DNA from 3 places in the Streptomyces sp. NPDC018019 genome. Region 3 is predicted to be linked to each of the others. Evidence: riboswitches for the same ligand, from Rfam matches in the RefSeq annotation. Region 3 holds a riboswitch; each other region holds the start of a gene.

Region 1 (9,715 bases), on a different contig from region 3:
ACCGCAACCCCTACTTCTCCCGGCAGTACCGCGGCGCACGCAAGGCCGGCCTGCTGCGCGGCGCCTACCACTTCGGCGTGCCGAGCGCGTCCTCCGGCACCGCGCAGGCCCGGCACTTCCTGCGCCACAGCGGCGGGTGGAAGGCGGACGGCCGGACGCTGCCGCCCGCCCTCGACATCGAGCACAACCCGTACGACCGGGAGCGGGCGTGCTTCGGGATGAGCGGCGCGGCGCTGGTCCGGTGGATCCGCGGGTTCAGCGACGAGGTGCTGCGGCAGACCGGGCGACGGCCGGTGATCTACACGACGGCGCGGTGGTGGAACGGCTGCACCGGCGGCAGCCGGGCGTTCGCCGCCACCCACCCGCTGTGGCTGGCCCGCTGGCACGGCGCGCCCGGGAAGCTGCCGGCCGGCTGGGCGTACCCGAGCTTCTGGCAGTATGCGAGCCACGGCGCACTGCCGGGCGACCAGAACAAGTGGAACGGCACGGCCGCACAGCTCCGGCGCTTCGCCCGGGGCTGAGCCGCGGAGCGGGACCCGGAACGCCGGGACGCGGCGCGGGACCAGAGCGCCGGATCGCGAGGCCGGGACGCGGGCCCCCGGCACCGGTACCCATGGGACCCTTGAGGTTACCGGGGCCCCCGAGCTGATACGCACGGGCCCCGTGTGACGCGTCGGGCGCCTCCGCGCGCCCCCTCCGGGCACGTCACCGCGCCGCCGGGCCCAGTTCACCTTCCGTTCACCCGTCGTCCGTACGGTCCCGAGCGTTACTGACCACCGAACTGATTGCCTGGGTGAATGGAACACATCACGCTTCTCATCGGGATCGTGATCGTCACGGCCTTGGTGTTCGACTTTACGAACGGCTTCCACGACACGGCCAACGCCATGGCCACCACCATTTCCACCGGGGCACTCAAGCCCAGGATCGCGGTGGCGATGTCGGCGGTCCTCAACCTGGTCGGCGCGTTCCTGTCGGTGGAGGTCGCCAAGACCATCTCCGGCGGGATCATCGACGAGACCGCCGGCATCAGACCAGAAGTGATCTTCGCCGGACTGGTCGGCGCCATCGTCTGGAACCTCGTCACCTGGCTGGCCGGGCTCCCCTCCAGCTCCTCGCACGCCCTCTTCGGCGGACTGATCGGCGCGACCCTGGTGTCCGTCGGCGCGAGCGGCGTGCACGGCGGCGCCGTCGTCATGAAGGTCCTCATCCCGGCCGTCGCCGCGCCCATCGTGGCCGGTCTGGCCTCGATGGCCGCGACCCGGCTGACCTACCGGCTGGCCCGCAACCGCGACGAGGCGGAGACCGCCAAGGGCTACCGCGCCGGGCAGATCGCCTCCGCCGCGCTGGTCTCCCTCGCCCACGGCACCAACGACGCCCAGAAGACGATGGGCGTGATCACCCTCGCGCTGATCACCGGCGGTGTCGTCGCACCGCACGCCGACCCGCCGCTGTGGGTCATCGCCTCGGCCGGCCTGGCCATCGCGCTCGGCACGTACCTGGGCGGCTGGCGGATCATCCGCACGATGGGCAAGGGCATCACCGACATCCAGCCGCCGCAGGGCTTCGCCGCCCAGACCGGCGCCGCGGCCACCATCCTGGCCTCCTCCCACCTCGGCTTCGCGCTCTCCACCACCCAGGTCTGCTCCGGCTCGGTCATGGGCTCGGGGCTGGGCCGCAAGGGCGGTGTGGTGCGCTGGTCCACGGCGGGCCGGATGGTGATCGCCTGGGGCCTGACGCTGCCGGCCGCCGGCCTGGTCGCGGCGGGTGCCGCGCTGCTGGCGGACCAGGGCGACTGGGGCATCGCCACCGTCGCGGTCCTCGCGCTCGCGGTCTGCGGCGCGATCTGGCTGGCCTCCCGGCGCAAGCCGGTGGACCACACCAATGTCAACGAGGGTCCGGCCGTGGAGCCCGCGGGTGTGGTGACCGCCGCCCTGCAGACTGTCTCTCCGCCGCCCGCCGGCCCGGTCGGGACCGCGCCCGCTCCGGCCGTCGCCACCATCCCGGCGCCCACGGTGGCCGACGCGCCGCTCGCCGACCCGGTCGGCGTCGCCGCCCCGGTGATCGCCGCCCCGGTGGCCGCCCACCCGCACGAGACACACACGGCCAAGCTGCGCGCCAAGGCCGGCTCGGCCGCCGGCTGACCCGCCCGCACGCCCCCGGCTTCCACGAAGGAACGAGAACGCAATGAGCATCGACTGGGCAGCGCTCGGCCAGGTCTTCGGCGTCACGCTGGTCGTGACGGTCGGCATCGTGGGCCTGTTCACCCTCGGCATCGTCGGTACGTCCCGCAAGCCGCGCCAGGAGGGCGAGGCGGTGGCCGCCGACGGTCCCGCCGGGGCGGCGCGGGCCGGTGCGTACGTCTGCTTCGCGCTGTGCGCGGCGGCCGTGGCGTACGGGATCTATCTGATCGTCGCGGCCTGACCCGGCCGTAGCACGGTCCCCGGGGCGCCCGGTGGCCGCGGCACCTGCCGCGGCCACCGGGCGCCCTCGCCGTCTCCCGGACACCGCGTGCCTGTGTCCTTGCCCACAGGCCCTGCCACGGGTCCGCGCCGCAGGTCAAGCGCGAGTTGACGGGCTTCGCGGAGCGTGGTGGACTGCCGGAGCCAATCGGCGACAGATGAGGAAGTCCGGTGAGAATCCGGCGCGGTCCCGCCACTGTCACCGGGGAGCGCTCCTCCAGCAAGGGCCACGGTCCGCGTCCGGGACACGGGTTCCGTACGGACTGGAAGGCCGGGGGACGCGCCGATCCGGGAGCCAGGAGACTCTCGTCGCCGTATCCGTCGAACCAGGGCGCGGACCCTGAGTGAGGACCTACCGCCATGCCCGGCCGCAGTGCGAGACCTGCTGGACGTACCCCCGTACCGCCCCTCCGAGGCGCGACGGCGGTCTGATCCGATGCGTGCCGAACACGCCGGCTACGCGTGCGGCGCGGCCCTCGGCTTCCTCGGCGATCTGGTCGTGGGCGATCCCCGGCGCGGCCATCCGGTGGCCGCCTTCGGGCGGGCCGCGGCAGCCGTGGAGCGCCGCCTGTGGCGCGACGACCGCGGGCGCGGGGCCCTGCACACCGCGCTGTGCGCCGGCGGGACCGCCGTCGGCGCCGCGCTGCTCACCCGTGCCGTACGCCGCTCCCCCGCCACCTCCGTCGCGCTGACCGCCGCCGCCACCTGGGCCGTTCTCGGCGGCACCTCGCTGGGCCGCGAGGCGCGGGCCGTCGGCGGGGCGCTCGCCGCGGGCGATCTCGACGTGGCGCGCGAGCGGCTGCCGCACCTGTGCGGGCGCGATCCCCAGGCCCTGGACGGTCAGCAGATGGCGCGCGCGGTGGTCGAGTCCGTCGCCGAGAACACCTCGGACGCGGTGGTCGGCGCCCTGGTGTGGGGCGGCGTCGCCGGTGTGCCGGGGCTGCTGGCGTTCCGTGCCGTCAACACGCTGGACGCGATGGTGGGCCACAAGTCGCCGCGCTACCGCCGCTTCGGGTGGGCCTCGGCCCGCCTCGACGACGTCGCCGGCTTCCCCGGCTCCCGGCTGACCGCCGCGCTGGCGGTCCTGTCCGGCCCGGACCGGCGGGGCGCGTGGCGCGCCTGGCAGCAGGACGGCGCGTCCCACCCGAGCCCCAACGCGGGCCCGGTGGAGGCCGCGTTCGCGGGGGCGCTGGGCGTACGGCTGGGCGGCACCCTGGCGTACGGCGGCCGGGTCGAGCACCGGCCGGTGCTCAACGGCGGCGCCGGGCGCCCCGTGGCGGTGGCGGACATCGAGCGGGCCGTGACGCTGTCGCGCCGGGTGAGCGTGGCGGCGCTGGCGGCCACGGTCGCGGGCCGGCTGGCGGCCGGGGCGCTGCGGCGGTCCCGTACACCAGGAACGGTACGACGGTCCCGTACGGCCGGGAGGGCCCAGTGAGCAGCAGCGTGCGGACGGCGAGGAGTGCCAGGTGAACGGTTCGGGTGGGGCGCCGCTCGGCGGTGGGCTGCTGGTGGCGGGCACCACGTCCGACGCGGGCAAGAGCGTGGTGACGGCGGGCATCTGCCGCTGGCTGGCCCGCAAGGGCGTCAAGGTGGCGCCCTTCAAGGCGCAGAACATGTCGCTGAATTCGTTCGTGACGCGCGAGGGCGCGGAGATCGGGCGGGCGCAGGCGATGCAGGCGGCGGCGGCGCGCGTCGAGCCGAGCGCGCTGATGAATCCGGTGCTGCTGAAGCCGGGCAGTGACCGCAGCAGCCAGGTCGTGCTGATGGGCAAGCCGGTGGGCGAGCTGAGCGCGCGCGGCTACCACGCGGGACGCCAGGAGCAGTTGCTCGGCACGGTCACGGACTGCCTCCAGGAGCTGCGCCGTACGCATGACGCGGTGATCTGCGAGGGCGCCGGCAGCCCCGCGGAGATCAATCTGCGGCGTACCGACATCGTGAACATGGGCATCGCGCGGGCCGCCCGGATACCGGTCGTGGTGGTCGGCGACATCGACCGGGGCGGTGTGTTCGCCTCGTTCTTCGGCACAACGGCGCTGCTGTCCCGGGAGGACCAGGCGCTGGTCGCGGGCTATCTCGTCAACAAGTTCCGCGGCGATGTGACGCTGCTGGAGCCGGGCCTGGAGATGCTGAAGGAGCTGAGCGGGCGGCCCACCCTCGGGGTGCTGCCGTTCGCGCACGGCCTGGGCATCGACGAGGAGGACGGTCTCCGTGTCTCGCTGCGCGGCGCGGTCCGCGAAAGCGTCGTCGCGCCGCCGCACGGCGCCGACGTGCTGCGCGTCGCGGTGGCCGCCGTACCGCTGATGTCGAACTTCACGGACGTGGACGCGCTGGCCGCCGAACCGGGCGTCGTGGTGCGCTTCGTCGACCGCGCCGAGGAGCTGGCCGACGCCGACCTGGTGGTGCTGCCCGGCACCCGCGGCACCGTCCGCGCGCTCCAGTGGCTGCGCGAGCGCGGCATCGCGGACGCGGTGCGGCGGCGGGCCGCGGAGGGCCGCCCGGTGCTCGGCATCTGCGGCGGCTTCCAGATGCTGGGCGAACGCATCGAGGACGAGGTCGAGTCGAAGGCCGGGACCGTGGACGGGCTGGGGCTGCTGCCCGTACGCGTCCGGTTCGCGGCGGACAAGACGCTGGCCCGGCCGTCCGGCGAGGCGCTGGGCGAGCCGGTCGAGGGGTACGAGATCCACCACGGCGTGGCCGAGGTCTCCGGCGGCGAGCCCTTCCTCGACGGCTGCCGGTCCGGGTCGGTCTGGGGCACCCACTGGCACGGCTCCCTGGAGAGCGACGGGTTCCGCCGGGCGTTCCTGCGGCGGGTGGCCGCCGACGCGGGCCGCGCGTTCGTCCCGGCGCCGGACACCGGCTTCGCCGCGCTGCGCGAGGAGCAGCTCGACCGGCTGGGCGACCTGATCGAGGAGCACGCGGACACGGCGGCGCTGCTGCGGCTCATCGAGGACGGGGTGCCGGCCGGGCTGCCGTTCGTGCCGCCGGGGGCGCCGCCGATACCGCCGCCGTCCCGCACCCCGGCCGCACCCGGCGCGGCCACCACCGCGCCCGCACACCGCACGTCCCTCGAAGGGGGTACTCCCTGATGGCATCGGTCCCTTACCCGTTCACCGCGGTCGTCGGCATGTCCGACATGCGGCTGAGCCTGCTGCTCAACGCCATCTCGCCGGCCATCGGCGGGGTGCTCGTCCGCGGCGAGAAGGGCACCGCGAAGTCGACGATCGTGCGCGGTCTGACGGCGCTGATGCCGGACGTCCCGGTCGTCACCGGCTGCCGTTTCTCCTGCGATCCCGCCGCGCCGGACCCGGCGTGCCCGGACGGCCCCCACGAGACGTACGGCTCGGAGGAGCGCCCGGCCCGCATGGTCGAGCTGCCGGTCGGCGCGTCCGAGGACCGTCTGGTCGGCGCGCTGGACATCGAGCGCGCGCTGTCGGAGGGCGTGAAGGCGTTCGAGCCGGGCCTGCTGGCGGACGCGCACCGCGGCATCCTGTACGTGGACGAGGTCAACTTGCTCCACGACCACCTCGTGGACTTGTTGTTGGACGCCGCCGCCATGGGCGCCTCGTACGTGGAGCGCGAGGGCGTCTCCGTACGGCACGCCGCGCGCTTCCTGCTCGTCGGCACCATGAACCCGGAAGAGGGCGAACTGCGCCCGCAGCTGCTGGACCGCTTCGGGCTGACCGTGGAGGTCGCCGCGTCCCGCGAGCCGGACCAGCGGGTGGAGGTCGTCCGGCGCCGTCTGGCCTACGACACCGACCCGGCAGGCTTCGCAGCGCGCTGGGCCGCCGAGGAGGGCGAACTGCGGGAGCGGATCGCCGCCGCGCGGGCGCTGCTGCCGGACGTGGTCCTCGGCGACGCGGTGCTGCGGCAGATCGCCGCCGTGTGCGCCGCCTTCGAGGTGGACGGCATGCGCGCGGACATCGTGATGGCGCGCACCGCCAGCGCGCTGGCGGCCTGGGCGGGCCGTACGGCGGTCCGCGAGGAGGACGTACGGCAGGCCGCCCTGCTGGCGCTCCCCCACCGTCGCCGCCGCAACCCGTTCGACGCCCCCGGCCTGGACGAGGACAAACTCGACCAGGTGCTGGAGGAGTTCGGCGCGGACGAGGACGACGACCCGGAACCCGACCCCGACCCGGACGGCGGCCCGGAGGACGGCCCCGACGGGCCTGGCGGCGGGCAGCCGCCGCAGGACGGCGACGGCGGCACGGACGGGCCGCAGGGCGAGGACGCGCAGGCTCCGCACGACCAGACCCCGCACGACCGGCCACAGCTGCCCGAGCAGTCACCGGCCCCGGACCCGGCCCCCGCCGACCCGAAGGCACAGTCCGAAGGCGCGCGGGAGGAGGCTCCCGGCGAGGGCGGCGAGAAGGCCGCCGTCGCCGCGGGCGAGCCGTTCCGTACCCGGCGGCTGGACGTGCCGGGCCTCGGCGAGGGCGCGGACGGCCGCCGTTCGCGGGCCCGTACGGCGCACGGCCGGACCACCGGCGCCCGCCGCCCGCAGGGCACCCTGACCAAGCTGCACCTCGCCGCGACCGTGCAGGCCGCCGCGCCGCACCAGGTGGCGCGCGGGCGCCGCGGCCCGGGGCTGCTGGTGCGCCGTGACGACCTGCGGGAGGCGGTCCGCGAAGGCCGCGAGGGCAACCTCGTGCTCTTCGTCGTGGACGCGTCCGGCTCGATGGCGGCGCGCAAGCGGATGAGCGCGGTCAAGGGCGCGGTGCTGTCGCTGCTGCTCGACGCGTACCAGCGGCGCGACAAGATCGGCATGATCACCTTCCGCGGGTCGGAGGCGGCGCTGGCGCTGCCGCCCACCTCCTCGGTCGAGGCGGGCGCGGCCCGGCTGGAGTCGCTGCCCACCGGCGGCCGGACACCGCTGTCCGCGGGCCTGCTCAAGGCCCACGAGGTGCTGCGCGTGGAACGGCTGCGGGACGCCTCGCGCCGGCCGCTGCTGGTGGTCGTCACCGACGGGCGGTCCACCGGCGGGCCCGAGCCGCTGGTGCGCACCTCCCGCGCGGCGCGGCTGCTGGGCGCGGAGGGCGTCGCCTCGGTGGTCGTGGACTGCGAGGCGGGGCCGGTACGGCTGGGGCTGGCGGGCGAGCTGGCCCGGGACCTCCAGGGCACCGCCGTCACCCTCGACGAACTGCGCGCGGACCGCGTCACCGCGCTGGTCCGCGACGTCCGCGGACAGGGCACCAACCACATCAACCGGAGGGCCGCGTAATGCCTCAGGGACAGCCGTCCGTCGTTCCGGACGACGGGCTCACCACACGCCAGCGCCGCAACCGCCCGCTGGTCCTCGTCCACACCGGCCCCGGCAAGGGCAAGTCCACCGCCGCCTTCGGGCTGGCGCTGCGGGCCTGGAACCAGGGCTGGCCGGTCGGGGTGTTCCAGTTCGTGAAGTCGGCGAAGTGGAAGGTGGGTGAGGAGCGCGCGCTGCGGGTACTCGGCGACACCGGCGAGGGCGGCGCGGTCGCCTGGCACAAGATGGGTGAGGGCTGGTCGTGGGTCCAGCGCGACGCGCAGTTCAGCAACGAGGAGGCGGCCCGCGAGGGCTGGGAGCAGGTCAAGCGGGACCTGGCCGCCGAGACGTACAAGCTGTACGTGCTCGACGAGTTCGCGTACCCGATGCACTGGGGGTGGGTGGACACCGCCGAGGTCGTCTCCGTCCTGCGGGACCGGCCGGGCACCCAGCACGTCGTCATCACGGGCCGCAACGCGCCGCGGGAGCTGTGCGACTTCGCGGACCTGGTGACCGAGATGACCAAGGTCAAGCACCCGATGGACGCGGGCCAGAAGGGCCAGCGGGGCATCGAGTGGTGACGGTGCCGGCGGGCACGACAGCGATGCGAACAGCAGGACCAGGAGCAACCGGACCGTGAGCACCATCCCCCGGCTCGTCATCGCCGCACCCGCCTCGGGCAGCGGCAAGACGACCGTCGCCACCGGCCTGATGGCGGCCTTCACCGAGGCCGGGCTCACGGTCTCCGCCCACAAGGTCGGGCCGGACTACATCGACCCGGGCTACCACGCCCTGGCGACCGGCCGTCCGGGCCGCAACCTGGACGCGTACCTCTGCGGCCCGGACCAGGTGGCGCCGCTGTTCCTGCACGGCTCGGCCGGCGCCGACCTGGCGGTCGTCGAGGGCGTGATGGGGCTGTACGACGGCGCCTCCGGGCTCGGCGAACTGGCCTCCACCGCGCAGGTCGCCAAGCTGCTGCGGGCGCCGGTGGTGCTGGTGGTGGACGCCTCGGCGCAGTCCCGGTCGGTGGCGGCGCTGGTGCACGGCTTCGCGTCCTGGGACCCCGGGGTACGGCTGGCCGGGGTGATCCTGAACAAGGTCGGCTCGGACCGGCACGAGGAGCTGCTGCGCGGGGCGCTGGACGAGGCGGGCGTGCCGGTCCTGGGCGCGCTGCGCCGGGCGCCGCAGGTGCGCACGCCGTCCCGGCACCTGGGTCTGGTCCCGGTCGCCGAGCGGCAGGCCGAGGCGGTGGAGTCGGTACGGGTGCAGGCCGCGCAGGTGCGGGAGGGCTGCGACCTCAAGGCGCTGCTGGCGCTGGCGCACAGCGCGCCGGAGCTGCCGGGCACGGCCTGGGACCCGGCGCTCGCCGTGGCCCGCGGCGCTCCGGAGAACGCCGGCCCGGTGGCCGGCAGGCCCGTGGTGGCCGTCGCGGGCGGCGCCGCGTTCACGTTCGCCTACGCCGAGCACACCGAGCTGCTGACGGCCGCCGGCGCGGAGGTGGCCGTGTTCGACCCGCTGCGCGACGAGCGGCTGCCGGCCGGCACCCGGGCGCTGGTGATCGGCGGCGGCTTCCCCGAGATGTACGCGGCCGAGCTGTCGGCGAACGAGCCGCTGCGCCGGGCCGTGGTGGAGCTGGCGGCCTCCGGCGCGCCGGTCGTCGCCGAGTGCGCCGGGCTGCTCTACCTGTCGCGTTCCCTGGACGGCGCACCGATGTGCGGGGTGCTGCCCGCCGACGCGCGGATGTCGGAGCGGCTCACCCTGGGCTACCGGGAGGCGGTGGCGCTGAGCGACAACGCGCTGGCCGCGGCGGGTACGCGGGTGCGCGGCCACGAATTCCACCGTACGGTGCTGGAACCGGGCGCGGGCACGTCCCCCGCCTGGGGCATGACCCACCCCGCGCGCCGGGTGGAGGGCCACGTCCAGGACGGGGTGCACGCCTCGTACCTGCACGTCCACTGGGCGGCCGAGCCGTCGCTGGCCCACCGGCTGGCCGCGGGCGCCGCCGCCCGCCCGCCGC
Region 2 (9,715 bases), on a different contig from region 3:
TGCGGCGCGGTTGTTCAGGTTTCAAGTGATGTGTATCGTCGAAGTGTGACTTGAAGTTTCAAGTACTTTCGATGGTCGCGGCCCGGACTCCGTAGGGGCCCCGCCGGCCCAGACAGAAAAGAGCGTTCACATGTCCTCCCCTCTCAGCCCTCTCCGTGACTACGGCAGCGGCGCCGGTGACCGTCACGCCGCGACTCCGCACGCGTACGACGTCGGTCTGCTGCTGTTGCGGATCGCGGTCGGTCTGATCATGGCCGCGCACGGTGCGCAGAAGCTGTTCGGCTGGTTCGGCGGGGGCGGACTGGATGCGACCGGGCAGTTCTTCGCGGCCAGCGGTTACCCGTCCGGCAAGGCGATGGCCGTGGTCGCCGGCCTCAGCGAGACGCTGGGCGGTCTCGGGCTGGTGCTCGGTCTGCTGACGCCGCTGGCGGGCGCGGCGGTCGTCGGGACGATGGTGAACGCGCTGGCGGTCAAGTGGGGCGGCGGGTTCTTCGCACCCGACGGTGTCGAGTACGAGCTGCTGCTCACGGCGGGCGCCGCGGCTCTCGCGCTGACCGGTCCCGGCCGGTACGCGGTCGACCGGCTGCTCCCGGTTCTGCGCGCGCACCGGCTGGTGTACGGCGTGGCCGCCTTGGTGCTTGCCGTGGTCGTGGCGGTCGTGTTCCTGCTGCTGCGTAACTGAGCGGAGTGGAGCGGGGCCGGATATGCCGGGAAGCGATGATGTGGAGAAGTGGGAAGGCGAGGGGTTGACGTGGCGGTGCGGCGGCTGAATCACGCGGTGCTCTATGTACGGGACGTGGAGCGCGCGGTGGCCTTCTATACCGGGGCGCTCGGGTTCCGGGTGGACACCGGGATTCCGGGACGGGCCGCGTTCCTCAGGGCCGAGGGGACGGCCAACGACCACGACCTCGGGCTGTTCGCGGTCGGCGCCGAGGCGCCCGGCCCCGAGCACGGCCGGGTGGGTCTCTACCACCTGGCCTGGGAGGTCGGCACGCTCGGGGAGCTGGCGGACGTGGCGGCGGGGCTGGCGGAGCGGGGCGCGCTGGTCGGCGCCACCGACCACCTGGTGTCCAAGTCGGTGTACGCCAAGGATCCGGACGGCAACGAGTTCGAGGTCATGTGGCGTGTGCCGCGCGAGAACTGGCCGGGGCCGGACGAACCGGACCGGCTGCGTCCGCTCGACCTCGAAGCGGAGTTGGCCCGTTGGGGCCGGGATTTGAAGACGGGCGCGGCGGCCGGATCGGCGACCTGATTGAGGGGAGTTCGGGGGGAGGGGGGAGGTAGGGGCTGGGTGGCCGGGTGGTCGACAGCCCGGGTGCCCGGCGGTCCAGGAGGCCGGGAGTCTGAGGGCCCGGGGCTCGTGAGGGCAGGGGCTCGGGAGGTCGGTGGTCGGCCTCCCGGTCAGGCGCCGACTGTCCGGCCTCCCCCCGTCATGCCGTTTCCCGGCCTCCAGCCCCTGTCAGGCCGTTCCCCGGCCCCCGCTTCCGTCAGCCCGTCTCCCCGGCCTCCGCCCCCGTCGTCCGTGCCGACCAGCGTTTCTCCACGCCGGCCAGTCGCCAGTACGCCAGGGCCGCCGCCCAGACGACCACGAACAGGCCGACGATGATGAAGCCGACGTTGTCCAGGTCGATGGACGAGATCCAGTCGGTGACGCCGTCCTTCAGGTCCAGTTTGTCGTGGAGGACGGTGACCAGTTCGATGGTCCCGATGAAGAACGCCACGGCGATCGACAGGCCGGTGATCGTGAGGTTGTAGTAGACCTTGCGCACCGGGTTGGAGAAGGCCCACTGGTACGCGAAGTTCATGAACGTACCGTCCAGCGTGTCGAACAGGCTCATGCCCGCCGCGAACAGCAGCGGCAGCACCAGGATCGCGTACCAGGGCAGACCGGCCGCCGCGCCGCTGCCCGCCATCACCATCAGCGTCACCTCGGTCGCGGTGTCGAAGCCGAGGCCGAAGAGCAGGCCGAGCGGATACATCTGGCCGGGCCGGGTGATGGAGCGGGTGAAGCGGCCCAGTACACGGTTCATGAAGCCGCGCGAGTCGAGCTGCCGTTCCAGCTCCGTCTCGTCGTACCGTCCCTGCCGCATCGCGCGGAACACCCGCCAGATACCGGCCAGCGCGACGAGGTTGAGCGCGGCGATCAGGTACAGGAAGCCGCCGGAGACCGTGGTGCCGACGGTGCCGAGCACCTGGTGGGTGCGCGAACCGTCGTCCAGCAGGGTGCCCGCGAGCTGCGCGCCGCCGGCGACCAGGGCGGCCATGGCGACGACCACGCTGGAGTGCCCGAGCGCGAACCAGAAGCCGACGGAGACCGGCCGCTTGCCGTCGGCCATCAGTTTGCGGGTGGTGTTGTCGATCGCGGCGATGTGGTCGGCGTCGAAGGCGTGCCGCATGCCGAGGGTGTAGGCGGTGAGGCCGAGGCCGACACCGAAGACCTGCGAGCCCACCGCGTAGTGGTGCGGTACGACCAGGAGGAAGAGCACGCCGAAGGCGACGACGTGCAGCCCGGCGATGACCGCCATCAGTCCCGCGGTCCGCACCGTGTCCTGCCGCCGCCAGTGGAACGAAGGCAGCGGTGCGGCGGTGACGGATGGGGTGGATGGGACGGGCGGGGTGGAAACGGGCGTAGTAGGGGTGGGGGCAGGGGAAGACGGGGGATCGGCGGACAGGGGCATCCGGTGGTCACGCTCCAGCACCTCGTGGATCAGTTCGTGAGATGCCGTGGCCGGTCTCCTGGCTGACGGGTGTGCGCGCCCGCCCCGGCCTTCCCGGCCGCGGGCTGCGGCCAGTGGCTCCGTACGGGCGGACGGCGCGTACGGAAAGGGGCGGGAACTTCCCGATCACAGTGGCGAGGGCCGCTCCGGCCTGGACCCGAAGGTCGTCACCGGTCTTCCCGAACACCACGGCCCGGACACTCTAACCCCCGCCGGCGAACCGGCCACCGGCCCGATGCGCCGCCGCACCGTATGCCGATACGGCGGGAACCCAGGGCGCCGGCCGCTCGACTACCTGGTCCGGGGGCCGCACGAGCGGGCCGCCGGGCAGTTCGAGAGGCAGGGAGAGCGGACGTATGCGTCCTCGCGTGAAGCGGCTGGAACGGGCGAAGCGGGTCGAGCGGGTGGAACGGGTGCCGAGGGGCCGGTCGGTGGGGGTGACTTCGGCGGTGACGGTGCTGGCGGTGGCCGCGCTGGCCACCGGGTGCGGCGGTGCCGACGGAGGGGCGGCCGGGAAAGCGGGCGACCGGGACGGTGCGGCGGGCGGATTCCCGGTCACCGTCACCGATTGCGACGGGCGGCGGACGACGTTCTCCGCGGCGCCGCGGAAAATCGTCACGAGCAATGCGTCGAGCCTGGAAATGCTGCTCCGGCTGGGCGTCGGCGACCGGGTCGTCGGTACCGGCTTCCCGCCCGGTAAAGGGACGTTGCCGCCCGGGCTCGACGCGCAGGCGCAGCGGGTGCCGGTCCTCGGCAAAACGGTGATCCCGAAGGAGAAACTGCTCGGTTCCGGGGCCGATCTCTACATCGACACCTTCGCGTCCATGGGCAACATGGGCGGGGCGGCGACCGGGCCGACCGATGCGGAATTCGCCGCGGCGGGCATCGAGCACGTCTATCTGGCTTCGACGGCGTGCGCGCCGCGCAAGAAGGTGCCGCAGCGGGACCTGTCCGCGGTGGAGGGTGACATCCGGCGCCTCGGGCAGGTCACGGGCACGACGCCGCGTGCGGTGCAACTGGTCGCGGAGATGGAGAAGAAGGTCTCCGTGGTGCGCAAGGCCGTTGCGGACGTGCCTACGGAGAAGCGGCCGTCGTATTTCTTCTTCGATTTCGACGCGGGGACGAAACAGCCCGTCGCCGTCTGCAACCGGCAGGTCGCGAACGCGGTGCTGACCGAGGCCGGGGCGCGGAACGTCTTCGCGGACTGTGCGGGGGATTTCCGGCCGGTGTCGTGGGAGGACGTGGTCGGCAGGAATCCGGACTGGATTCAGCTCGGCGTACGGAACCGGGGGAGTGCCGCGGCCAACGAGAAGGCATTCGACGACGCCGAACATTTCCTCCGGACGTTCCCGGCCACGGCCGGGCTGCGCGCGGTCAAGGAAGGGAAATTCCTGCGCATCGGCTCCGAGCAGACGACCATCGCCGGGGTCGGCAACGCCGATACGGTACGGCGGATCGCCGCGACGCTGTATCCGGACCGCCTGGGCGAGGCCGCCGGGGCGGGCAACTGATGGCGCCCCCGGTTTCGGCTGAGCGAGGGCGCGGCGCAGCTCGAACGGACCCGGGCCCGGCTGCGTTCCGTACGCCTCCCGGCCCCGCCCGTACGGCCACGCTCGCCGTCGGGCTGCTCCTCGCCCTCCTCGTGGCACTGACCGCCGCCGTCTCGCTCGGCGCCACCGACATCGCCCCAGGAGAGGTGTGGTCGGTGGTGCTGCGGCGGCTGGGCGGGCAGCCGCCCCGGCCCGGTACGGACGACCTGATCGTCTGGCAGCTGCGGGTTCCCAGGGCGCTGCTCGCCGCGCTGGTCGGCGCGGGGCTGGGGCTCGTCGGTACGGCCACCCAGGCGCTGGTCCGCAACCCGCTCGCCGACCCGTACCTGCTGGGCATCTCCAACGGCGCGTCGCTCGGGGCGGTGGCCGCGATCGTGCTGGGCGCGGGCGCCGTGGCCGGGACGGGCGGTGTGTTCGGCCTGGGCGGGGGCGTGGGCCTGTCGCTGGCCGCCTTCGCCGGGGCGCTCGCCGCGTTCGCGCTGGTGTGGACGCTGGCCCGGCGGGGCGGCGGCTTCGCGCCACTGAGGCTGGTGCTCGCGGGTGTCGGTATCGGACAGTTCCTGGCCGGGTTCACCAGCTATCTGGTCCTCCAGGCCGGGGACGAACAGCAGACCCGCGGCGTGCTGTTCTGGCTGATGGGCAGCCTCGGCGGCGCCACGTGGGGCACGCTCGCGCTGCCGGCCCTCGCCGTACCGGCCGGGCTGCTGGCCCTCCAGGCGCGGGCCCGCGCGCTCAACGCGCTGACCATGGGGGACGAGACGGCGGCCGGTGTGGGCGTGGACGTCGTCCGGCTGCGCCGGCTGCTGTTCGTGGTGACCAGCCTGCTGACCGGCGTCCTGGTCGCGGTGTCCGGGGCCGTCGCGTTCGTGGGGCTGATGGTGCCGCACCTGTGCCGGCTGATCGTCGGGGGCGACCACCGCCGGCTGCTGCCGGTGGCCGCGCTGACCGGGGCGCTCCTGCTGGTCGTGGTGGACATCGTGTGCCGTACCGCCATGGACGGCCAGGAGCTGCCGGTGGGTGTGGTGACGGCGTTGATCGGTGCGCCGGTGCTGCTCTACGTGCTCGACCGGCGGTTGGGAGCGGGATCATGAGGCGGAAGGTCATGTCGGGGCTCCCGGGAGCGGCCATGGAAATGCGCTGCGACGTCCCTCCTGGCCCCGGTCTCCGTATCGACATCGAGGACCTGCGGGTGTCTTACGCCGGCCGGTGCGTGGTGGCCGGTGTGCGTCTGATGGCCGCGCCGGGCGAGATCGCGGGCGTGGTCGGCCCGAACGGCAGCGGCAAGTCCACGGTGCTGCGCACGGTCTACCGGCTCCTGCGGCCGGAGGCGGGCCGGGTGCTGCTGGCCGGGGAGGACATCCGGGCCATGCCGCCGGCGCGCGCCGCCCGGCACGTCGCCGCCCTGCCCCAGGAACGCGGCGGCGACTTCGAACTCACCGTCCGCGAGGTGGTGGCGATGGGCCGCACCCCGTACAAGCGGGCGTTCGCGGGCGACGGCCCCGACGATCACGAGGCGGTGGCCCGTGCCTTGGCCGAGGTGGGGCTGGCGGGGCACGGCGGGCGGCGGTTCTCGGCACTGTCCGGCGGGGAACGCCAGCGCGCGCTGCTGGCCCGCGCCTTCGCGCAGGACCCGGACGTCCTCGTACTGGACGAGCCGACGAACCACCTCGACGTACGCCACCAGGTCGAGCTGCTGTCCTTGTTGCGCGGCCGGGCCTGTACGACGCTCGTCTCGCTGCACGACCTGAACGCGGCGGCCGCGGTCTGCGACCGGCTGCACGTGCTGTCCGAGGGGGCGGTGGTGGCGTCCGGCGCGCCGCGCGATGTACTGACGCCGGGTCTGCTGGCCGAGGTGTTCGGGGTGCGGGCGGTGGTGGTCGAGCACCCGCTGACGGGGGACCCGCTGATCGCCATGGACCAGCGGCGGACTGCCGGGCCCATCACCTGAGCCGGTCCTTACCCCCGGCCCCCCACTGAGAGTCGGCCCTACCCCGCTCTCGTCCCCGGGTCGGACCCGCCCCGCCCCCTCACCCCCGAACCGACACCGCCCGCCCGGCCCCCTCCACGTAATGGCTCGGGCGGCCGTCCCGGAGGACGAGGCGCCCGCGCCGCGCCGCGTCCGCCGCGCGCAGCAGCCGTACGCCGCCGTCCGCCTGCCGCAGTACGCACGCGTGCCACGGCGTCGTCCAGGCGTCGGGCGCGTCGAGCAGCCGGATGCCGAACTTGGCCGCGCCGCGCGGCTGCGGGTGGATGGACAGCCGTACCGCGTCGGGGTGCTGCTCGGCGATCAGCGCGCCCCAGGCACGGCTGCGCCGGATGACGCCGTAGGCGCGGGCGCGGCAGGCGCGTTGCAGGGCGGAGCGGGTGCCTTCGAAGCCGGTGGTGTCTTCGAACAGGAACCGGGTGATGCCCCGGTAGAGGCGCAGCGTCTCACCGTCCCCGCTGCCGCTCCCGCTCCCGTCCACCGCGCCCCGCGTCTCCGCGCGCAGGGCGTCCAGGGACGGGGCGTACCGGTGGAGCACCCGCTCGCGTTTGGTCTCGCAGGGCAGGTCCCCGTAGACGTCGCGGAGGTCGAAGGTGCTCAGATGGGACAGCCCGGCCGTACGGATCATGGTGCGCAGCGCGTCGTTGTAGGCGTCGACGTGCGGGTCCGGGACGCCGATCAGATCGCTGAAGATGTGTCCGTCGGAGCAGATGACGAGCCGCGCGCCCGGCGCGTACCGCTCGCCTATCCGGGCGCAGAGCCCGTCGAGGAAGCGCAGGGCGAGGCGTTCGCCTTCGTCGGGGAGGCGGCTGATGACCTTGGCCGGGTTGGGGGACTTGCAGGGGAAGCCCGGGAGGGTGAGGAGAACCGGTCGGCGCGCGGCCACCAGGCGCTCCAACTGGCGCAGTTGGTGCGGGAAATGTTCGGGAGTGGCCGTATCCGCCGCCGTCTCCAGGGTGCGGCGGTGCGGGAGGAGGGTGGCGAGGATGTCGGACGCCGTGCTGTTCATCCGGCCGCTCCGGTGCCGCCGAAGGGGCAGCCGTACGTCACCGGAAGTGCGCCGACGCCCCGCGCGAGCACCGCCGGTATCCAGGTCAACTCCTCGTCCGGCACGGCCAGGCGCAGGCCCGGCAGGCGGCGGAGCAGCGTTTCCAGGGCGATGTGCAGTTCGGTGCGGGCCAGCGTGGCACCGGGGCAGAAGTGGATGCCGTGGCCGAAGGCGAGGTGGGGGTTGGGGGAGCGGCCGAAGTCGAGTGTGTCGGGGTCCGGGAAGCGGTCCGGGTCGCGGTTGGCCGCGCACAGCGAGACGATCACGGAGTCGCCGGCCGGGACGCGTGTCCCCGACACCTCCGCGTCCGCCGCGAGGAACCGCCAGGTCGTCAGCTCGAAGGCGCTGTCGTAACGGAGCAGTTCCTCGACCGCGCGCGGCAGGAGCGCGGGGTCGTCGCGGAGTGCCGCGAGGTGGGCGGGGTGCCGGAACAGGGCGGTCAGCGCCGTGGTGATCTGGTTGGTGACGGGTTCCTGTCCGGCGACGAGGAGTTGGAAGATCATGGAGTCCAGCTCGGCGCCGTCCAGCGCCCCTGCGTCTCGGGCGGCGACGAGGCGGGAGAGCAGGTCGGTGCCGCTTCCGGTGCCGCTGTCTGCGCTGCTTTCGGTGCCGCTGTCTCTACCCCTTTCCTCCCGCTTGTGACGTACCAGTTCGGCGATGTACCCCTGGAGGCCGCGCAGCCGCGCCTCGTACGCCGGGCGGCCGGGGTCGTCCGGGCCGACGGGCTGGACGACCTTGCCCCAGTCGCGGTCGAAGCGTTCGGTGAACTCCGCCGGCAGGCCGATGACCTCGGCGAGTACGAGGAAGGGGAAGCGCGTGGCGAACGTGGCGACCAGGTCGGTGCTGCCGCCGTGCCCCGGGCGCGCGGGCGGCAGCTCGTCCAGCAGGGCGTCCGCGAGGCGCTCGAAGCGCGGCCGGAGGCGGGCGATCCGCTTGGGCGCGAAGGCATCGGTGATCAGGCGGCGCATGGCGGTGTGCCGGGGCGGGTCCTGGTGCAGCAGGTGCACCTGGAGCTGCGAGTGCTGGGGCTCGGGCATGATCGAGGCGCGGGCCCGCCAGGCGGCGTTGCCACGGGAGTGGTGCTTGCCGAGCCGGGGGTCGTTCAGCGCCCGGTGGGCGGCCTCGTACCCGGTGACGAGCCAGGCGGCGACGCCGCTGGGGAACCGGACCCGGTGGACGGGGCCGCGCTCGCGCAGCTCGGCGTAGAGGGGGTACGGGTCACGCTTGTAGTCCTCTCCAAAGAGGGGGAGTGGTTCGGGCAGACGCATGGGGCGGGGCTCCTCGGAGGGTGGATACGGAGAATCCGTCGGATACGCGAGGTCCAGCGGATACAGGGCCGGTCGGACACACAGGGCCGGTCGGACACGCAGGGCCCGTCGGGCGCGTACGGAACGACGGCGGTCGAGCGCGTGCGGAACTGCGGCGGTAGGCGGGACGTTGCACGGTGTGGGGCAGAAGGCGAGCTCGGGACGGTGGTGGTCCAGCCACAGCGCCAGGTCGACGACGCGTTCCAGGCGCAGGCGGTGGTGCCACCGGAGGTGCTCGGGCGGGGTGTCGAGGACGGCCTTGACGACGCTCTCGTCGACCAGGTCGCGGACGCGGCCCTGGCCGGCCGCGAGCGCGTCGCGCGCCATGTCCTGGAGGCCGCGGTTGTAGGCCGGGTGGTGGGTGGCCGGGTAGTGGTTCTTGGGGCGGTGGAGCACGGAGTGCGGGGCGAGGCGGGCGCCCGCGGCGCGCAGCAGGCTCTTCTCCCGCCCGTCGAAGTCCTGGAGGTCGGCCGGGGCGTTGAAGGCGTACTCGACGAGCCGGTGATCGCAGTACGGCACCCGTACCTCCAGCCCCTGCGCCATGCTGAGCCGGTCCTTGCGGTGCAGCAGCTGGCGCAGCCAGCGGGTCAGCGACAGGTGCTGCACCTCGCGCCGGCGGTGCTGGGCGGGCGTCTCGCCGTCCAGGTGCGGGACGGCGGCCAGCGCCGCACGGTACGTGTCGGCCCGGAACTCGCCCACCCGCAGCGTGGCCGCGAGCGCGGGGTGCAGCGGCACGGCGGCCTCGTCACCGGTCACCAGCAGCCACGGAAAGGTCTGCGCGGCCGGCGCGGCCGGGCTGCGGAACCAGGGGTAGCCGCCGAAGACCTCGTCGGCCGCCTCGCCGGACAGCGCGACCGTCGCGTGCCGGGCCATCTCGCCGAAGAGGAGGTACAGGGAGGTGTCCATGTCGCCCACACCGATGGGCGAGTCGCGGGCCGCCACCACGGCCGCCCGGTGCGCCGGGTCCAGCAGGGCCCGCGGATCGAGGACGACGAGGTGGTGGTCGGTGCCGATGAAGGCGCCGGCCTCGGCCGCGTAGGGGGTGTCGTGGCCGGTGCGCAGGACATCGCCGGTGAAGCGTTCCACCTGGTCGCTGTAGTCCACGGCGT
Region 3 (9,715 bases):
CTCCGGCGCCGCGTAGTCCTCCTCCAGCCGGCGCAGCACGTAGGCGCGGTGGCGGCTGCTGCCCTGCCAGTAGAAAGGCTGCGTACGGATCGCCTCGCGCACTTCCTCGTCCCGCGGCCACCCCCGCCGCTGCCCGGACAGCTGGCGCCGCATCGCCTCGTGCAGCGGCCGGTCCCGCTCAAGAGCCGACGGCACGGCGGCCAGCACCTGCCGGACGCTGTGCGAGGGCTCGCGGCAGATCATGCGCCGGACCAGGAAACTCTCCACGTAGCTCAGCGCCTCGACGGCCTCCGGTGTTTCCGCCGCGCCCCGGTCCACCTGGTCCAGCACGTGGAGCGCGGGCGGATAGTGCGCCTCGCCTCCCCACAGGGCGAGTCGCTTGAGGACCGCGCCGAGTTCCGCGCGCGGTTCCCGGTCCGGTTCGAAGACCCGCAGGAGGAGGTGGCCGAGGCGGCGCAGCCGGGTGAGGTCCTCCCGCAGCCCTTCCTCGCCCGCCGCGGCCACGATCCGGCCCATCCGGCGCCGCTGCCCTTCGTAGACCTCGCTGCCGGTCAGCCGGGACTGGCCGTGCAGCACCAGGTCGAGCCAGGCGAGCGTGGTCAGCCGCTCCGGGCCGAGTTCGGTCTGCAACGGCAGCCACACCTTGTCGTACACCTGCTCGCCGAGGGTCGGCAGCTGCATGAACACGTAGTTGCGCAGCAGGTCGGCCTGGCTGAGCGACTTGCCGGTGTTGTTGAGCGATTCGAAGATCCGGAAGGCGTTGTCCTGCGGCCCGGCCGTGATCGTCACCAGCGTCAGCCGGTGGCGCAGCGCCTGGTCGATGTGGCGTACCGTCTCCCACTCGCCGGCCGGGTCGTACTCGGTGAGCGCGGCCCGGAAGAACCGGTAGGCGGCTCCGATGCTGTCCTCGCCGCCCGCGGTGGGATCACCGTTCACGCAGGCGAGGTACGACGGCCGGTCGGCCTGGGTCGGCAGCAGCCGGTAGGCGTCGAGCCCGGTGCAGTCCTCCTCGTTGACCAGGTACCGGCGGTGGACGAGGTCGGCCTTGCCGGTGTCGAAGGTCCGTACGTGGTCGCGGATCGCGCAGGCCAGCAGCATCAGCGTCGTCAGCCGCTGCTGGCCGTCGATGACGACCCACCGCTGGACCGTGTCCGGCAGGGGAGCGCGGGGATCGAGCACCAGCGAGCCGAGGAAGTGCCCGGTCGGCGCGTCATCGCCGGCGACGGTCTGCTGTAACAGGTCGTCCCACAGCCGCTGGTGGTCCTTGGCGTCCCAGCTGTACGTGCGTTGGTAGAGCGGTATCTGGAACTGGTTGTCCCCCTGGATCAGCCGCTCGAACGTCGTTTCCCGCGCTTCCATCGATCCCTCGCCCCGGTCGCCGACCACAATGATCTCTTTGAGCTTTCAAGAGGATCACCCTAGCCAGCCCGCGCCCGGGGCGAGGCGTTTTCGGACGGGCCGGCACCGCTCAACGGTGCCTGAACTCCGCCGCCCGCTTCTCCACGAACGCCGTCATGCCCTCCTTCTGGTCTTCGGTGGCGAACACCGCGTGGAACAGGCGGCGTTCGAAGCGGACGCCCTCGGTGAGGGTGGTTTCGAAGGCGCGGTTGACCGCCTCCTTGGCCATCATCGCGACCGGTGCGGACATCGCCGCCACTTGTCCGGCCACGGCGCGGGCCTCGGTCAGCAGGTCGGCGGCGGGGACCACCCGGGAGACCAGGCCGGCGCGTTCGGCCTCCGCCGCGTCCATCGTGCGGCCGGTCAGGCACAGTTCCATCGCCTTGGCCTTGCCGATGGCGCGGGTCAGCCGCTGGGAGCCGCCGATGCCGGGGATGACGCCCAGTTTGATCTCCGGCTGGCCGAAGACGGCGGTGTCCGCGGCGAGCAGGATGTCGCAGAGCATGGCCAGCTCGCAGCCGCCGCCCAGCGCGTGCCCGGCCACCGCCGCGACGGTCGGCGTGCGCAGCGCGCCCAGCCGGTCCCAGGCGGTGAACCAGTCGCTGAGGTACATGTCCATGTACGACCGCGGGCGCATCTCCTTGATGTCGGCCCCGGCCGCGAACGCCTTCGGCGACCCGGTGATGACGATGCAGCCGATGTCCGGGTCCCGGTCCAGCTCCGCGGTCGCCGCCACCACCTCGTTCATCACCTGGAGGTTGAGGGCGTTGAGCGCCTTGGGGCGGTTGAGGGTGAGCAGCGCGGTCCGGCCGGTGCGCTCCAGGAGGATCGTCTCGTACGGCTGCGTACGGTCGTCCGCGCGCTGGGTGGTGTCGGTCATGCGGTCGTCCCGTTCTGCTCGGTCGTCCGGGGTGCCGGTGCGTCGGTGGACGGTGCGTGCGGTGCGCCGCCGGACCGCTTCCTGATCGTACGGACGATGCCGGAGAAGTCCTCCGCGGCGCCCTCTCCCTCGGCGAACGCCGCGTACAACTCGGCTGCTCGGAGGCCGAGTTCGGCGTGCACGCCGTGCGACCGGACCGCGTTGGCGGCGAGGCCGAGGTCTTTCGCCATCAGCGGCGCCGCGAAGCCGGGCCGGTAGTCGCGGTCGGCCGGGCTGCCCGGCACCGGGCCGGGCACCGGGCAGTTGACGCTCAGCGCCCAGCACTGCCCGCTCGCGGTGGACGCCACGTCGTACAGCGCCTGGTGGGACAGGCCCAGGCTCTCCCCGAGGACGAACGCCTCGCTGACCCCGATCATCGAGATGCCGAGGATCATGTTGTTGCAGATCTTCGCGGCCTGTCCGGCGCCCGCCGCGCCGCAGTGCACCGCCTTGCTCCCCATCGCCGCGAGCAGCGGCTCGGCCCGCGCGAACTCGGCCGCGCCGCCGCCCGCCATGAACGTCAGCGTGCCCGCCCCGGCGCCCACCACGCCGCCCGAGACCGGCGCGTCCAGGGCCTGGTGACCGGCGCGTACGGCGGCCTCGTGGGCGGCCCGCGCGTCGGCCACGTCGATGGTCGAGCAGTCGAGGAACAGGGTGCCGGGGCGGGCCGCCGCGAGCAGCCCGCCGTCCTCGTAGAGGGCCAGGACGTGCCGTCCGGCGGGCAGCATGGTGATCACCACGTCCGCGTCCGCCACGGCCGCGGTCGCCGAACCGGCGGGCTCGACACCGGTCCCGGCCGCCGCCGCCAGCGCCTCCGGCGCGAGGTCGAAGCCGGTCACCCGGTACCCGGCCGCCACCAGGTTGGCCGCCATCGGCCCGCCCATGTTCCCGAGCCCGACGAACCCGACCGTGGCGGCTCCGCCGTCCCCGTCCCGTATCTCCGCGCTCACCAGGGCACCTCCTGTGTACCGGCACCGTCGGCGAGCCCCAGTTCGCGGTCGCCGAGCGGTGCGAAGAACCGGGCCACGTCCTCGTCCGCGACCTCGGCGAGGGTGGCGGGGGACCAGCGCGGCGCGCGGTCCTTGTCGATGACCTGGGCGCGGATGCCCTCGACCAGGTCGGGCGTGGCCAGCGCCGCGCACGAGACGCGGTACTCCTGGTCCAGCACCCGCTCCAGCGGCCCTAGCTCACGGGCCCGGCGCAGCGCGGCCAGGGTCACCTTCAGCGCGGTGGGGGACTTGGCGAGGATCGTCTCGGCGGCCTCCTTGGCCTCCGGGACCCCGCTGCCGAGCAGCCGGTCCACGATCTCCTCGACGGTGCCGGCCGCGTAGCAGCGGTCGATCCATTCCCGGCGCGCGGCCAGCTCGCCTTCGGGCGCCTGCTGTACGTACCGCGGCAGTACGTCCGGCACCGGATCGGCGGCGAGGTCCGCCATCAGCCGCGCCACCTGCCCGGACGGCACGTAGTGGTCGGCGAGCCCGCACAGCAGGGCGTCCCCGGCCCCCACCGCCGTCCCGGTCAGCGCCAGATGGGTGCCCAGCTCGCCGGGCGCGAGCGCCAGCAGGTAGGTACCGCCGACGTCCGGCACGAAGCCGATGCCGGTCTCGGGCATGGCCACCTTGGACCGCTCGGTGACGATCCGTACGCTGCCGTGCGCCGAGACGCCGACGCCGCCGCCCATCACGATGCCGTCCATCACGGCGACGTACGGTTTGGAGCAGCGCGCGATGCGGGCGTTGAGCCGGTACTCGTCCCGCCAGAACGCGGCGGACGCCGTGCCGCCGGTCCGGGCGTCCTCGTGGATGGCGCGGATGTCGCCGCCCGCGCACAGCCCCCGCTCGCCCGCGCCGCTGAGCACCACGGTCCCGACCGCCGGATCGGCTTCCCAGGCGGCCAGCGCCGCGCCGATCCGGCGCACCATGGCGTGGTCGAGGGCGTTGACCGCCTTCGGCCGGTTGAGCGTGAGGTAGGCCGCCCGGCCCGCGGTCCGCAGCAGCACGGAGTCGTCGGGCGCGGGCGCGTCGGGTACGCGGCCGGCGCGTACGGGACCGCCGGTCATCGGGCGGCTCCCGGTCCGGCCCCGGGGCGGGTGCCGCCGCCGGTTCCCGCCCCGGTCAGCCCACGGGCCACGATCAAGCGCATGATCTCGTTCGTCCCTTCCAGGATCTGATGGACCCGAAGATCGCGGACGATCTTCTCCATGCCGTATTCACTCAGGTAGCCATAGCCCCCGTGCAGTTGCAGCGCGCGGTCGGCGACGGTGTAGCCCGTGTCGGTGGCGAACCGTTTGGCCATCGCGCACAGCTGCGGCGCCTGCGGATCGCCCCGGTCCAGCGCCTCGGCGGCCTGCCGCACCAGCGCACGGGCGGCGGCCAGCTCCGTCGCCATGTCGGCGAGGCGGAACTGGAGCGCCTGCGCGTCCAGCAGCCGCCCGCCGAACGCCTCCCGGTCCGCGAGGTACACCTGGGCCGCGTGCAGGGCGCTCTGGCCGCCGCCGAGGGAGCACGCGGCGATGCCGAGCCGGCCGCCGTTGAGGCCGCTCATCGCGATCCGGAAGCCGTCGCCCTCCGCGCCGAGCCGCCGGTCCGCGGGGATGCGCACCCCGTCCAGGATCACCTGCCGGGTGGGCTGCGCGTTCCAGCCCATCTTCTTCTCGTCGGCGCCGAACGACAGCCCCGGATCGTCCCGCTCGACCACGAACGCCGAGATGCCGCCGGGCCCTTCCCCGCCGGTACGGGCCATCACCACGTACACCTTTGAGGCCCCGGCACCGGAGATGAACTGCTTGACGCCGGTCAGTACGTAGGCGTCGCCGTCGCGCACCGCGCGGGTGCGCAGCGCCGCCGCGTCGGACCCGGCACCCGGCTCGGTGAGGCAGTAGCTGCCCAGGTCCGCCATCGAGCACAGGCCGGGCAGCCGGCGGGCGCGCTGCGCGTCGTCCCCGTACCGGTCGATCATCCAGGCGACCATGTTGTGGATGGAGAGGTAGCCCGCGATGGACGGGCAGGCGGTGGCCAGCGCTTCGAGGACCAGCACGCCGTCCGCGCGGCTGAGCGCGGAGCCGCCGTGCTCTTCTCGTACGTAGATGCCGCCGAGCCCCAGGGCGGCGGCCTTGCGCAGCACGTCCACGGGGAAGTGCTTGTCCTGGTCCCAGGCCACGGCATGCGGGGCGATGTGCTCCTGCGCGAAGTCCAGCGTCGTCTCGACGATGGCGAGCTGGTCCGCGGTGAGCGAGGTCGGCGAGGCGGTCGTGGTGGCGGTGGTCATGACGCTCATCAGGCTCAGCCCATCGTCGGGAGGGTGAAGCTCGCGCCCTCCTTGGCCCCGGAGGGCCAGCGCGAGGTGACGGTCTTGGTGCGGGTGCAGAAGCGGATCGCGTCCGGCCCGTGCTGGTTCAGGTCGCCGAAGCCGGACCGCTTCCAGCCGCCGAAGGTGTGGTACGCGACGGGCACCGGGATCGGCACGTTCACGCCGACCATGCCGGTGTGCACCCGGCGGCTGAAGTCCCGCGCGGTGTCCCCGTCGCGGGTGAAGACCGACACGCCGTTGCCGTACGGGTGCTCCGTGGGCAGCCGCAGCGCCTCCTCGTAGTCCGCCGCCCGTACCACCGACAGCACCGGGCCGAAGATCTCCTCCTGGTAGATCCGCATGTCCGGGGTGACCCGGTCGAAGAGCGAGGCGCCCGCGAAGAAGCCGTCCTCGTGGCCCGGCAGGGTGAAGCCCCGCCCGTCCACGACCAGTTCCGCGCCCTCCGTGACACCGAGGTCCACATACGCCCGGACCCGGTCCAGCGCGTCCCGGCCCACCAGTGGCCCGAAGTCGGCGTGCGGGTCGTCGCTGCGGCCGATGCGCAGCGCGCCGATCCGCTCGCGGAGCCGCGCCACCAGCGCGTCGGCCGTCTCCTCGCCCACCGGTACGGCGACCGAGACCGCCATGCAGCGCTCGCCCGCCGACCCGTACCCGGCGCCCACCAGCGCGTCCACCGCCTGGTCGAGGTCGGCGTCCGGCATCACGACCAGGTGGTTCTTGGCGCCGCCGAAGCACTGGGCGCGCTTGCCGTGGGCGGCGGCGGTCGCGTAGATGTGCGCGGCGACCGGTGTCGAGCCGACGAAGCCGAGCGCTTCGACGCGCGGGTCCTCCAGCAGCGTGTCCACCGACTCCCTGCCGCCGTGCACGACGTTGAGGACGCCCGGCGGCAGCCCCGCCTCCAGGAACAGTTCGGCGAGCCGCAGCGGCACGGACGGCGCCCGTTCGGACGGCTTCAGTACGAACGCGTTGCCGCAGGCGATGGCCGGGGCGGCCTGCCACAGCGGGATCATCGCGGGGAAGTTGAACGGGGTGATCCCGGCCATCACACCGACCGGTCGGCGCAGCGAGTGCACGTCCACACCGGTCCCGGCGTTGTCCGTGAACTCGCCCTTGAGCAGGTGCGGGATGCCGGCGGCGAACTCCACCACCTCCAGGCCGCGCTGGAGGTCGCCGTGCGCGTCCGCGACCGTCTTGCCGTGCTCGCCGGACAGCAGCCGCGCCAGCGACTCCCGCTCGCCCTCGACCAGGCGCAGGAAGTTCAGCAGCACCCGGGCGCGCCGCTGCGGGTTCCACTCGCCCCACTCCGGCTGGGCCGCCGCCGCGTCGGCGACCGCGGCCGTGGTCTCGGCGCGGTCCGCGAGCGGTACCCGGGCCTGCACGGTGCCGGTGTTGGGGTCGTACACGTCGCCGTAAGCACCCGATGTTCCCGGTGTGTGCTTGCCGCCGATGAAATGGGTCAGTTCACGGACCATGGGGCCTGCTCTCGTCAGGTGAGATCCGGGGATGGCACGGCCGGGCGCGCGTACGGCGCAACGGGCGCGGTACGCGGCGGGGCCGTGGGAACGCGAAGCGCGGGGGACCGTCAGCCGGCGGGCGGTGCCGCGGGCCGGGCCGGATCACCTGGGCCGGGGGTACGCACCGGTGCCATGCGTGTCTGCTCCATCCTCGTGGACAACACGGAACAACACCCGCGGCCGGTATCCTGGCTTCCGGATCACCGCGCGCCGCCCGCCTTCCCGACCTCGTTCGCGTCAGTGGCGTGTAGCTCGGCGTCGCACTCCCCGGTCACAGTGGCGGGACCACGCCGGATTCGCACCGGCTTCCCTGCACCGCGGGCCTTGGTCACGAACATATAGTCGGACGTCCTAGTAAGTCCAGGGGGCCGAAGATCCCCTGGCTGCCCGACGGCGGCACCGCGCTCCACGCCCGCGACCGCGCCGGGTGCGGGGACGAGCGCCGGCGGAAAGTGAGTACGGGTCCCCGACGGCGTTGAGTACGTGCACCGATGCCGCGCCGCGCCGCCGAAGTCAGGCTGGCGGTCATGAGCGCACCCGCACCTTCACCCGCCCCCGCCGACCTGCCGCAGCGTGACCCCTTCGCGCCCTCCACGACGGCGCTGCGGGTGTTCGCCGGGCTCGGCCTCCTGCTGCTCGCCGCCGCGTACTTCCTCTTCGTGATCATCGTTCTGAACCAGGCGTACAGCGGCGACGGCGCGAGCGGGCCGCTGCTGCCCGCCGCGCGGACGGCGCTGGCACTCTCCCCGGTCCCGGGGCTGATCGCCCTGTGCGTCCCGGCGGCGGGCCTGGGATACCGGGCACGGTGCAGCACCGTGTGGCTCCAGTACGCGCTGCTCGCCGCGGGCCCGGTACTGGCGGCCGTCGACTTCTCGTGAGGGCGGACGGCTTCCTACGGGAGCGCCGCCACGGCCCGCGCGGCCGGCACCAGGCCGACCGCGCGGGCCGTCCGCCACGGATCACTCCGGCACCAGCACGACCTTGAGCGCCGAATACGGGGTCCCGGGCGCCGCGGCGAGCGCCGCGAACGCCGCCTCGTGCTGCTCCAGCGGGAAGCGGTGGGTCACCAGCCGCTCCAGCGGCAGCCACCGGGCCAGCTCTATCGCCCGGGGGAACAGCCGGCTGTTGTAGTCCCCGGCCCCGATGATCTGCAACCCGCGCTGGAGGATCTCCAGCGGGCGCACGGTGGCCGACGCGTTGCTGTTGTAGCCCATGATCACGACACGGCCGCGGACCGCCGCGTACGCCAGGCACTGCTCCAGCAGGCTGCCGACGGTGTCGATGACCACGTCGCCCTGCCCCGCGAGGGCCGGGGCGTCCGGCGTGTGGACGGTGACCCGGCCGCCGAAGTCCCTGGCGAACACCTCGCGGCACAGCTCCTGCCGGTACGGGTCCGGCTCGGTCAGCAGCACCCGGGCGCCGTGGTGCTGGGCCGCCATCGCGCACACCACACCGACCGGCCCGCCGCCGGCGACGACCACGGTCTCCCCGGCCCGCACCCGGCCCGCTTCGATGTTGTTGAGCGCGCAGGCCAGCGGTTCCACGACCACCGCGCGGTCGAAGTGCATGTCCTCGGGGAGGGTGTGGAGGAACCGCTCGGGCAGCCGGATGTACTCGGCGAACGCGCCGTCCAGGTCGAGCCCGACCTCCGTACCCGCCTTGTTGACGCAGAAGTCCCAGTGCCCGCGCAGACAGGACGGGCAACCGCCGCAGTACAGCGTCGGGTTGATGACGACCCGGTCGCCCGGCTTGTGCGCGGTGACCGCGGACCCCACCTCCTCGACGGTGCCGACCGCCTCGTGGCCCATCACCACACCCGGCTCGGCGGGGAACTTGCCCACCAGCACGCTGCGGTCGGTGCCGCAGATGCCGGTCTGCGCGACCCGCACCACGACGTCGGTGGGCGCGGTGGCCGCCGGCTTCGGGTGGTCGGCCAGCGACACCGTCCGCGCCTCGGTCAGGACCAGGGCCTTCATCGCATACCTCCGGAGGTCGTCGGGGCGGCGCCCGGGATGTTCCACCGGATGGCGCCGAGCAGTTCCTTGTGCAGCTGCGGGGTGGCGGCCGCGACGCACGACTTCTGGTTCATCGGGTCCAGGTCGAGCAGCGCGGTGGTCCCCAGGTCGTCGCCGTAGGCGTCGGTGATGGTGACCCCGCTGCGCTTGGCGAGGTACACCGCGGCGGCGATGTCGTACGGGAACAGGTGCAGGATCGAGCCGCGCCCGGCCGCCAGGAAGGCCGCCTCGGTCCCCGGGTGGTCGCGCAGCACCCGGTTGCCGATGTCCACGTACGCGTCGAGCTGGCCGGTGATGATGCGGGAGATCGAGAACGTGGCGCTGTTGAACACGAAGACGCCGCCGGTGTTGGCGGACCGGTCCACCAGGTGCGCGTACGCCGCCGCCATCAGGTGCATGGGATGGCCGTTGAACTCGACCGACCAGAACATCTTCGCCGGGTCGGTGGTCCGGCTCAGCCGCGGCAGCGCGTGCGGGAACCCGCCGTACGACAGCCCCTCGTCGTCGTCCCCGTGGATCCACGCACCCGACTTGATCTCCAGCAGGTGCGCCGCGGTCAC

Evidence for each region. A riboswitch is a leader RNA that binds a small molecule or an ion and turns the genes downstream of it on or off. The one in region 3 is predicted to bind cobalamin.
Region 1: linked by a shared signal. The riboswitch ahead of ACH4FX_RS16435 (cobalamin biosynthesis protein) and the one ahead of ACH4FX_RS34565 (CoA-acylating methylmalonate-semialdehyde dehydrogenase) in region 3 are both predicted to bind cobalamin.
Region 2: linked by a shared signal. The riboswitch ahead of ACH4FX_RS13880 (HoxN/HupN/NixA family nickel/cobalt transporter) and the one ahead of ACH4FX_RS34565 (CoA-acylating methylmalonate-semialdehyde dehydrogenase) in region 3 are both predicted to bind cobalamin.

The regions. Positions count from the first base shown of each region.
Region 1 is NZ_JBIRGD010000008.1:245,844-255,558, reverse strand. Features, by position in the region: gene ACH4FX_RS16450 (lysozyme) at 1-521, shown strand, start outside; gene ACH4FX_RS16445 (anion permease) at 798-2,144, shown strand; gene ACH4FX_RS16440 (hypothetical protein) at 2,188-2,424, shown strand; cobalamin riboswitch at 2,621-2,768, shown strand; gene ACH4FX_RS16435 (cobalamin biosynthesis protein) at 2,899-3,897, shown strand; gene ACH4FX_RS16430 (cobyric acid synthase) at 3,929-5,548, shown strand; gene ACH4FX_RS16425 (putative cobaltochelatase) at 5,548-7,680, shown strand; gene cobO (cob(I)yrinic acid a,c-diamide adenosyltransferase) at 7,680-8,279, shown strand; gene ACH4FX_RS16415 (cobyrinate a,c-diamide synthase) at 8,335-9,715, shown strand, end outside.
Region 2 is NZ_JBIRGD010000007.1:10,510-20,224, forward strand. Features, by position in the region: gene ACH4FX_RS13870 (DoxX family protein) at 131-682, shown strand; gene ACH4FX_RS13875 (VOC family protein) at 752-1,252, shown strand; gene ACH4FX_RS13880 (HoxN/HupN/NixA family nickel/cobalt transporter) at 1,488-2,711, opposite strand; cobalamin riboswitch at 2,709-2,923, opposite strand; gene ACH4FX_RS13885 (ABC transporter substrate-binding protein) at 3,155-4,228, shown strand; gene ACH4FX_RS13890 (FecCD family ABC transporter permease) at 4,228-5,358, shown strand; gene ACH4FX_RS13895 (ABC transporter ATP-binding protein) at 5,400-6,215, shown strand; gene ACH4FX_RS13900 (L-tyrosine/L-tryptophan isonitrile synthase family protein) at 6,295-7,260, opposite strand; gene ACH4FX_RS13905 (cytochrome P450) at 7,257-8,567, opposite strand; partial or broken gene asnB (asparagine synthase (glutamine-hydrolyzing)) at 8,757-9,715, opposite strand, start outside.
Region 3 is NZ_JBIRGD010000028.1:116,892-126,606, reverse strand. Features, by position in the region: gene ACH4FX_RS34590 (DUF262 domain-containing protein) at 1-1,386, opposite strand, end outside; gene ACH4FX_RS34585 (enoyl-CoA hydratase) at 1,469-2,278, opposite strand; gene mmsB (3-hydroxyisobutyrate dehydrogenase) at 2,275-3,267, opposite strand; gene ACH4FX_RS34575 (enoyl-CoA hydratase/isomerase family protein) at 3,264-4,376, opposite strand; gene ACH4FX_RS34570 (acyl-CoA dehydrogenase family protein) at 4,373-5,593, opposite strand; gene ACH4FX_RS34565 (CoA-acylating methylmalonate-semialdehyde dehydrogenase) at 5,599-7,098, opposite strand; cobalamin riboswitch at 7,301-7,482, opposite strand; gene ACH4FX_RS34560 (hypothetical protein) at 7,668-8,018, shown strand; gene ACH4FX_RS34555 (zinc-binding dehydrogenase) at 8,100-9,116, opposite strand; gene ACH4FX_RS34550 (inositol monophosphatase family protein) at 9,113-9,715, opposite strand, start outside.